Linked DNA regions of Chloroflexus aurantiacus J-10-fl. The protein of the gene in region 2 interacts with the protein of the main gene of each other region in a pairwise test. Links are inferred from orthologs where the notes say so. Each region holds a gene or a part of one and is shown on either strand. Other genes may lie near its edges.

Region 1 (3,012 bases), 2.2 Mb from region 2 along the record:
ACCAGATCAGACGGCCCAGAACCACGCAAAGCTGCAATGGCTTCGCGCACTTCCAGCGCATTACCGACCGCAAAACCGAGCGGCTGTTGCATACTGCTCAGCACCGCAGCAACTCTACGCCCTGCATGCCGACCGATTGCCACCATCGTTTGGGCCAGGCGACGGGCATCGGCGAGTGTCTGCATGAAGGCGCCACGTCCATATTTTACATCGAGCACGATACAATCAGCACCCGATGCCAGCTTCTTACTCATCACACTGGCCGCGATCAATGGAATTGACTCGACGGTGGCAGTGACATCGCGGAGGGCGTAGAGTTTTTTGTCAGCCGGTGCCAGATCGCCGCTTTGGGCAGCCACCACCAGCCCCAGTTCACGCACCGCGCGCCGAAACTCATCGGCACTGAGATTGGTGCGAAAGCCGCGAATGCTCTCCAGCTTATCAATCGTGCCGCCGCTAAAACCCAGTCCCCTGCCACTCATTTTTGCCACCGGCAGGCCAACGGCGGCGACCAGGGGGGCCAGTACCAGGGTCGTTTTGTCACCGACACCACCGGTTGAATGCTTGTCAACCGTCAGTGGCGCAATATCGTGGAGATCGAGCATATCGCCCTGCGAGCCATGGCGATGGTCAGATCAGCCGTTTCGCGATCATCCATCCCGCGCAACACGATGGCCATCGCCAGGGCAGCCATCTGATAATCGGGAATCGCACCGGCTGCATAGTTCGCGACAACCCATTCAATCTCTTCGGTGGTCAATGCACGGCCATCTCGTTTCGCGGCAATAATTTCTACCATACGCATGGCAGGCATTCCTTTCTACGTCCTGGCCCGGCAGCTTAGCCGGTGCGCAACTCTTGCATGACTGATGGCAACAGCGGCAACAAATCACCGGCAACGACGCCGGCATCTCCAAAGGCCATACGCGCTCTGGCCCCGGCGGCACCGTGCAGGTAGACACCCAGCGCCGCGGCAGCGAATGGCAGACACCCCTGGGCAATCAAGCCGGCAATCACACCGGCCAAGACATCACCCGAACCGGCTGTCGCCAGAGCCGGATTCGCCCCGTCATACATCAGCGTGCGGCCATCTGGGGCAGCAATGACTGTGGTTGCACCCTTCAGAACGACCGTCTGTCGCCAACGTTGCGCGGCTTCAGCCGCCGTCGCAACCCGATCAGCAGGTAATTCACTTACGCCAAGCAGACGGCGCATTTCGCCGGGGTGCGGGGTAAGCACACAGTGTTCGGGTGGTAGTCGCTCGAACCAGTCTGCGGCGGTGGCAAGAATATTCAGGCCATCGGCATCGATAACTGTGGGTGGTAAAGCCACCGTTTGCTGGGGCTGATTGGTGAGTGGTTCACCGACGGCAACAAAGCCAACGCGCGCCCGGCTCCGTGTGTGATCGAGACCAAAGAGGCGCAGTACCAGTTTGCGGGTTGCCTCGGCCTGACCCAATCCCGGCCCAAGCAACAACGCCTGATAGCCCGGCAGATGTTCGGCCAGATCATCGACGGCGGCAGGGCCGATTGCGCCCCAGTCACCTTCGGCAACCGGTAACAATGTCACCTCTGGTGGTAGCGTAGCCAGCGACAAGACTGTGCGGCCAGTAGCAAGGGTGACCAGACCGGCACCGGAGCGTTGGGCACCGGCGCACGCCAGTACGGCTGCACCAGGGTAATTGATCGAACCGGCAACCACCAGTACTTTACCGAAAACACCTTTATGAGCATCAGCCGGACGGGGCGGCAACAATGTACGTGCCTGGCTGGCAGTTAACAATTCGCTCATCGTTAATACTCCATCTAATGATGACAGGCCGATGGGGGCGACCACAATCTCTCCTGCATAGCCACGACCGGGCCAGAGCAGTAATCCACGCTTGATCAAACCGGTCGCAACGGTCAGATCGGCGCGAATGGCCACTGTAGGCACCTGACCGTCGTCAGCACCAACGCCACTGGGCAGATCGATAGCTACCACGCGCAGATCAGACCGCTGGGTACGTTCGGCATTCACGGCCTGAATGATAGTTGCCAGGTCAGCAGTCGGTGGTCGGGCACCGGTTCCCAACAACCCATCAAGCACCAGAACAGCCTTACGGAGCGCCTGCGCGAGGAGCGAACCATCACCATCGGTTGCGGCGGATAGCTCAGGGATCGCTCGCTCACGGCAGGCTTGCAGGTTGGCATCAACCCCACTGCGGCGCCACACGTAGAGCGTGACCAGCGCACCGGCATCGGCCAGATGACGCGCAGCGACCAACGCATCACCGCCATTGTTACCAGGGCCAACCAACACCAACACCTGTCGATTGGCTAACGGTGCAGCGTAGCGCAGAACTGCGTCGGCCACACCGGCACCGGCCTGCTCCATTAAAGCCGCCCAGGTCGTACCACGCACAACCGCAGCCTCTTCCGCAGACCGCATCTGACCGGCAGTTACCACAAATGGCAATTTCTCCTTAGACATCAGCTACCCCGCCCATGCCACAACACTGGCCAGCGCCAGCTCATCGGTATGCGACAAACTCACCGCCAAAGCGCAAATTCCCAACGCTGCGGCTTGCTCAGCGGCAAACCCCGATAAACGCAAGACAGGACGACCATCGTTGTCACGTACCACTTCGATCTCGTGAAAGCCGGCGCGCGGGCGATCAGCGACTGCCAGTGCCCCAAGACCGCGTAGCCCGATCCCCAGGGCTTTGGCACACGCCTCTTTCGCTGCCCAGCGTGCCGCCAGTGCTTCGTAGCGAACATCCCCTGAACCGGCGAGGCAATCAGCCTGCTCGGTCGCGGTATACACCCGCTGCACAAACCGCTGACCATAGCGCACAACTGCGTGCCGGATACGCGCCACCTCTACCAGATCGACCCCGTGATACAGCATAAGGCAACCTATTGCGTTCCAACCAATGACACCTCGGCCACTCGTGCGTCATAATCATGGCCATTGGCATAAATCTCAACACTGCGCAGATAACGATAATCGGGCAACCAGTTCTCATCGCGC
Region 2 (2,998 bases):
TACGAGAGTTCTTTACGCATATACAGCCATCCACTCTGCCCGAAGAATAGTCGTCCGAAAAGTGAATGGCGAACATGCATTGCCTGAAAGCCAAGCCGCTCGTACAATGTGCGAGCGGCTTGATTCGTTTCGCGGACGTACAGACCGAGGTAGGTCAGTGAGCGTGCGCGTGCCTCGTCTTCGGCGTATTGCAGCAATGTGCGGGCCACGCCGCGCCGTCGCCAGGCGGGTGTTACGGCGACATCAGCGATAAACCCTTCGCCATAGCCGATCTGGTGGTCGAGCAGTGACAGGGCGAAGATTGAGCGGAGTGCTCCCCACCATCCCAGTATCTCGAAGAATGCCGACTCGGCGAAGCCACCGCTACCGGCGACCATGTCGCGGGTGCGCAGGCTGATCGTGCCAATAATCTGACCGGCATACTCAGCCACGAACATCCCACGCAGGGCGGCTGGCCCTTGCCGGCGCCAACCGGCAGCCAGAGCACGCGCACCGCGTTCGCTCCCCTGGGGGCCGAATGCTGCGCCAAAGGTGTCGGCAAATGCTTCTCGATGCAAGGCAACAATTGCATCAATATCGCTCAGGCGTGCCGGACGAATCGTAATATCACTGGCCGAAGTGCCAGTTTGTGGCGGTATCGTGGCGTACATGCGCACACAGGATCAAGATGCTTTTAAGCCGGCAAGCTGAAGTTCCAGCCGCTGTGCAATATCGCGATACATGTCTCCACGTCGCTCAGCGGCGGCCAGTTTACGCTGCAAAAGTACGATATATCCCACTGCTGCGCCGAGGGCAGCTATTAAGAGCCAACGCATATATCCTCCTTTACCTTTCGTTGCATATTCTAGCGCAGACATGAGAGGGCTTCAAGCCAGAATGCAGAGAGCCGATGGATTGACTCTGCGATGCACGGGTTGCGTTGTGTCGAGTGCGAAAGCCTGGCTTCTGCCACCGGGCAGGCTCCAGTGCAGATCAGTGCATACCACACGTATCCGCACTGGAGTCTGACCACGTATAGTGCCCATGCGATTTTCGTTGTGTTCTGGTCATCGGTACATCGGACGGTCAGGCGCTATTGTTGCTCGACATAAGCGGCTTATTCTGTACCGGCTAACGCATGGACGAGTAGATTCCTCTCTTGCCATCCGTGCGCTGGTTTTGCCGCATACGTGGCACAGGCTGAAGTCGGTACTACGCTGTAGTGATCACCATCTAATCTAATCGGTAACCGGGCGATGGCGCTGTCGCCAGGCGTGATAGATGGCGATGCTGCCGGCAATAGCCGCATTGAGTGATCCAACCTGGCCGACAATCGGCAAGCGGACTAAAAAGTCGCACCGTTCCCGTACCAGGCGGGCGATACCGGTGCCTTCCGCGCCGATGACCAGGGCCAGCGGGAGATCGAGGTCAACGGCATCAATATCCTGGGCCTGTTCATCTTGTTCGAGACCGACCACCCAAATGCCGGCGTGCTGCAACTCTTCGATGGTCTGATTGAGGTTTGTCACCATAGCGACGCGCAGGTGCTCTACGGCGCCACTGCTGGCGTTAACGACTGCCGGTGTGATCTCGGCGGCACGCCGACCGGGGATGACCACGCCGTGGCATCCTACCGCTTCGGCGGTGCGGAGCAGGGTACCGATATTCTGCGGGTCTTGCAGATGGTCGAGCAACAAGAGTAACGCTGCCTCGCGGCGTTCGGCAGCGGCATTGAGACAGGTGTCGAGTTCAACGTAAGGGTACGGCTCAGCCTCTAGCATGACTCCTTGATGATTGGCATCACGCAGACGGCGGTCGAGGGTCTGGCGTTCGATGCGTTCAACCGGCACCCCGGCCTGCTGGGCCAGATTGATAATTTCAGCGATAATACCGCTTTCCTGCACACTTTGCGAGACATACAAACGGTGGAATACGCGACGGCGGGCGCGAAGAGACTCGCGTACCGCGTTGCGCCCGTATAGCAACTCGGTTGCCATAATCAACTCTCTCAAGCTATGTGCCGGTGTTTACCACACCGGCAAGGGTCTACAGACCAAAGGCATCTTTGATGCGCCCGAAAAATCCTTCATCGTGATGATCATCACCGGGGGAGGTGAAGGTTTGGGCTAATTCCTGGAACAGACGCCGTTGTTGCTCGGTCAATTTGGTTGGGATGTCTACCCGGATCACCACAATCTGATCGCCGCGCCCTTGCTGGCGGAGGTAGGGTACACCTTTGCCGCGCAGGCGAAAGGTCTGCCCGTGTTGCGTTCCAGGTGGAAGGCGTAACCGCTCGCTGCCTTCGAGGGTCGGCACACTAACCTCCCCACCGAGTGCCGCCTGGGCGACATTCACGGTCAGATTGAGGATAATGTCGTTGCCGTCACGTTCAAAGATGGGGTGAGGCTGAATATCAAGGGCGACATACAGGTTACCGGGTGGCCCACCGCGGGGGCCGGCCTCACCCTCACCGCTGATCCGAATTTGTTGTGAGCCATCGACGCCAGCCGGTACCCGCACCGTAATCTTGCGGGTCTGGCGCACCCGGCCTTCACCGCGGCACTCACGGCAGGGAATGGGAATGACATAACCGGTACCGCCACAGGTGTCACAGGTTGTGACGGTGACCATATTGAAGATGGGGGCACGCTGGCGAATCTCACCGGTACCGCCACAGCGGGGACAGCGGGTTGGTTCTGTGCCCGGTTCAGCACCAGAGCCTTGACACGCCGGGCAGGTTTCGAGCCGGCGAAACTCGATCTCCTTTTCGGTACCGAAGACAGCCTCTTCAAAGGTGAGCCGCAGCGTGTAGCGCAGATCGGCACCACGCAATGGCCCGCGTGTGCTGCGCCCCACGCCGGCACCCCCGAAGAAGGCATCGAAGATCGAGCTAAAGGGATCAACTCCGCCAAACGGATCGGCGCCGACACCACCAAAACCGGGTGGATTGTGACCGAAGCGATCATACATTGCCCGCTTCTGTTCGTCGGAGAGCACTTCGTAGGCTTCGTTGATCTCC
Region 3 (3,075 bases), 100 kb from region 2 along the record:
CCGGGGGCGCGGTCGCTTTGCATAATCATCGTCATCGTCGGCTGATCGGATTGATTGTCGCGCATCTCGGCCTCGACCTGGATCGAACGCCGGGGGACGGCCGGATCTTCCGTGATCACCACCCGCGGATGATCGAGCATCGTGAAATTGCGTTCGGCGGCCAGCTCACTCAGGTAGGTTGCCAGTTCCTGCTCGATCTGCTGGCGTACCGGTTGAAAGATCGCGAAGTCTTGCGGATTCAAAAAGGCCCGGTAGCTGCTCGGCACAATCACGCGCTTGACACTAATTGTCTGGTTGCTCTCCATCGCCTTCTCTAACCGACGCGCAATCTCGACCGGTTGAATCGTACTACGAAAGATACGCGCTACCGATCCTTCGACCATCTGCTCCATAAACTGTTCAAATCGGCGTAGGGCAGACATGGCATTTCCCCCATGGCAATTGGATCAACGGCCGCTGCCGGCAAACATCTACACATACTATACCGTCATTATCGGCGAAGCGTAGATGGGTGGCAAGTTGAATGGCAGAGACACATGGTTCCGACACCAGCTTGAAACCGCTATAGCCAGGCAGGGGTACAGGCCTGCCTGTCATTACAAGAGCGATCTACAGCTCGTGACTATCTGGTCTCACGGACAACCGAACCGCTCCGCGACCTTTGCAAGACAAAACGTAACAACGTGCTTCAGGTATGTTGTGCCGGTGTTCGCACCGGCTCACCGAGGTACCGGGGTTCAAGCGTAGCCAGATCATCGTAATCACGCGCAAGATGGCGCTGCCAGGCCAGTTCGGCAAGATACGCCGGGCGCCGCAAGCGGGCTGCCGGTGCCGGCAACACAGCCCGCTCACCCAAACCGCGTTGCAGGGCAGCTATCGTCGCTGCATCGAGATCACCACAAAAGAGCGCACGCCCACTCACGTCGGCACAGAGTTCAGCGAGCGTGAGATTACGATCAGGCGCCAGGCGCTCAAGGCGATCCTGCGCCACAAAAGGAGCCGTCGCATAACGATCACGCCCCAGCCGTATCAGTGGATAGACCGGCAATGGGGTCGGCGCGTACTGGTACGCCAACGCCTCAAGGGTTGCAATCCCAATCAATGGCAGATCGCCGGCCAGTGCCATCCCCTTCGCCAGACTCAACCCTACCCGCAGACCACTCCAGCTCCCCGGTCCCAATCCGACCGCCAGCACGGTCACGTCGGCTGGTGTTGCACCGATGTAGCGCAGGAGCGCATCGATTTGTGGCAAGAGTTGCGCAGTATGGTTACGTCCCGACTCCCAGACGCTTTCGGCTAATGGGCCGTGCGCATCATAGAGAGCAAGACCGGTCAGTGCGGTAGCGGTGTCGATAGCGAGCAACATTAGCCGAACGTCTCCTCCTTAAACCTAAGCAGTAGTTCACGGTAACGCATCCCACGGGGCGTCAGCCGTATCTGCCGCTTGGTCTCGCTCACATGGCTGAGCACAATGTGTAAATGTTCTGCCGGCATTGCCGTCGCTGCCCGTTCAGGCCATTCGATCAGGCAAATGCCTTCGCTCAACCAGAGTTCATCAAGACCAATCGTAATCAATTCGGTCACATCACGCACCCGGTAGAGATCGACGTGATAGATCGGTAGCCGTCCATGGGCAGCATCGGCCCGATATTCATTGATCAAGACAAAGGTTGGGCTGGTCACCAGGCCGTCGTAGCCGAGGCCACGAGCTATACCTTTAATGAGATGGGTTTTGCCGGCACCGAGTTGACCTGAAAGCAACACCAAATCACCGGCGCGCAGCAGGTGACCAAGGCGCGCGCCGATACGTTCAGTCTGGGTCGGACTATGACTGATAAAATCGAGATCATGCGGCGTTTGGGCCGCCGACAACAGTTGATCGGTCATAGCCCTATTGTACCATAGCCGGGCATGGAAAAATTGCGGGTATGCTGTTCCCTGTCCCTGCATTCTCGCTCGCCCTTAAAGAGAGCGAGATGCGTACCGGGTATTACTTGAGATCAACGACCGGACTCAGGCCAGCCGGTGCAAAGCCACTTGCCGGTGGGATGTCTGTTGCGAGCGTAATCGTTGCTTGACGCAACTCCTGCGCAGTCCGTCGGGCTTCGTTACTAAACCCACCATCCACTGCAATCAACAAGCCGCGATCCAAACGGCGCAAAAACAGCATTTCGGCAAAGTCCTGCACATCGGCGGCAGTAATCAGAGCACGACGTTGGATGAGAACAGCGAACGGTTGCCCCGACGGCTCAGCAAGCACCAGTAAACAACGAGTGGCACGTAACTGCTCTGCGGCAATGACGTGGTAACCAAGCCGACGGGCGTGGGCGGCAGCATCACGAACTGTTACCTTCATACTCCAATCCTCCTCCATTGAGGACCTGGCCTCGCGTGCGAGCGACGGGGCAATACACTGATGGGGGAGATATTCTTCGTATAGTATACCATAAATTTTGTTTTACGTAGAACCGATTGCATTACCCGCCCCGATTCGCCGGCATTTGACAACAGGTGCTCTTTGGCACATAATCTCTTTTGAAACAATGTTTCATTAAGGAGGATCAAACGATGCGTTTCATACAACAGATAACCGTTTTGCTCGCAGGTATGCTGCTGATGGCAGCATGTGGGCAAGCACCGGCGAGTCAGCCCACCGCAGTACCGGCGACGGACAACACCTCAGCGCAACCAATGCTGGTTATGGCCAGTACCAGTATCGTGGCCGATGTTGTGCGTCAGGTCGGTGGTGATCGGGTTCAGGTCGAGACGATTGTGCCGATTGGGGCCGACACCCACGGCTTTGAGCCGACACCTCAAGACCTGGCACGAGTGAGTGAAGCCAGGGTCATCTTCACGGTTGGTGCCGGCTATGAAGAGTTTATTGATCGTCTGATCGCGAGTTCAGGGACGCAAGCTGAAGTCGTCGATCTGTCGGCGAACCTTGCCCTGCGTGCATTGACGGAAGCGGAAGCTACCGGTCATGCCCACGAGGAAGAGCACACCGACGAACACGGAACAGAGGCAGCCGGTGCTGCCGGTGATACCCACGCCGACGATCACAGCAACACGCAGGCT

What was found.
Region 1: the proteins of rlmB (region 2) and CAUR_RS02410 interact in binary tests that used the Escherichia coli proteins (3 or more experiments, as listed by UniProt). The link is inferred for Chloroflexus aurantiacus J-10-fl from one-to-one orthologs.
Region 3: the proteins of rlmB (region 2) and tsaE interact in binary tests that used the Escherichia coli proteins (3 or more experiments, as listed by UniProt). The link is inferred for Chloroflexus aurantiacus J-10-fl from one-to-one orthologs.

What each region holds. Positions count from the first base shown.
Region 1 is NC_010175.1:605,812-608,823, forward strand. Bases 157-3,012 are described here. They hold CAUR_RS02410 (bifunctional ADP-dependent NAD(P)H-hydrate dehydratase/NAD(P)H-hydrate epimerase), read right to left. Parts: upstream 2,473-3,012; coding sequence 841-2,472; downstream 157-840. Other genes in these bases: CAUR_RS02405 (thymidine phosphorylase), read right to left, coding at 157-605; CAUR_RS22010 (hypothetical protein), read right to left, coding at 575-805; acpS (holo-ACP synthase), read right to left, coding at 2,476-2,889; CAUR_RS02420 (hypothetical protein), read right to left, coding at 2,898-3,012. Also shown: more of CAUR_RS02405, read right to left, coding at 1-156. UniProt on the Escherichia coli protein: Bifunctional enzyme that catalyzes the epimerization of the S- and R-forms of NAD(P)HX and the dehydration of the S-form of NAD(P)HX at the expense of ADP, which is converted to AMP.
Region 2 is NC_010175.1:2,828,901-2,831,898, forward strand. Bases 98-2,939 are described here. They hold rlmB (23S rRNA (guanosine(2251)-2'-O)-methyltransferase RlmB), read right to left. Parts: upstream 1,977-2,939; coding sequence 1,218-1,976; downstream 98-1,217. Other genes in these bases: CAUR_RS10825 (GNAT family N-acetyltransferase), read right to left, coding at 98-650; CAUR_RS20935 (hypothetical protein), read right to left, coding at 663-815; dnaJ (molecular chaperone DnaJ), read right to left, coding at 2,026-2,939. In the rest of the region: more of CAUR_RS10825, read right to left, coding at 1-97; more of dnaJ, read right to left, coding at 2,940-2,998. UniProt on the Escherichia coli protein: Specifically methylates the ribose of guanosine 2251 in 23S rRNA.
Region 3 is NC_010175.1:2,726,588-2,729,662, forward strand. Bases 127-3,045 are described here. They hold tsaE (tRNA (adenosine(37)-N6)-threonylcarbamoyltransferase complex ATPase subunit type 1 TsaE), read right to left. Parts: upstream 1,888-3,045; coding sequence 1,366-1,887; downstream 127-1,365. Other genes in these bases: CAUR_RS10385 (FhaA domain-containing protein), read right to left, coding at 127-422; tsaB (tRNA (adenosine(37)-N6)-threonylcarbamoyltransferase complex dimerization subunit type 1 TsaB), read right to left, coding at 689-1,366; CAUR_RS10400 (hypothetical protein), read right to left, coding at 1,991-2,356; CAUR_RS10405 (metal ABC transporter substrate-binding protein), read left to right, coding at 2,569-3,045. In the rest of the region: more of CAUR_RS10385, read right to left, coding at 1-126; more of CAUR_RS10405, read left to right, coding at 3,046-3,075. UniProt on the Escherichia coli protein: Required for the formation of a threonylcarbamoyl group on adenosine at position 37 (t(6)A37) in tRNAs that read codons beginning with adenine.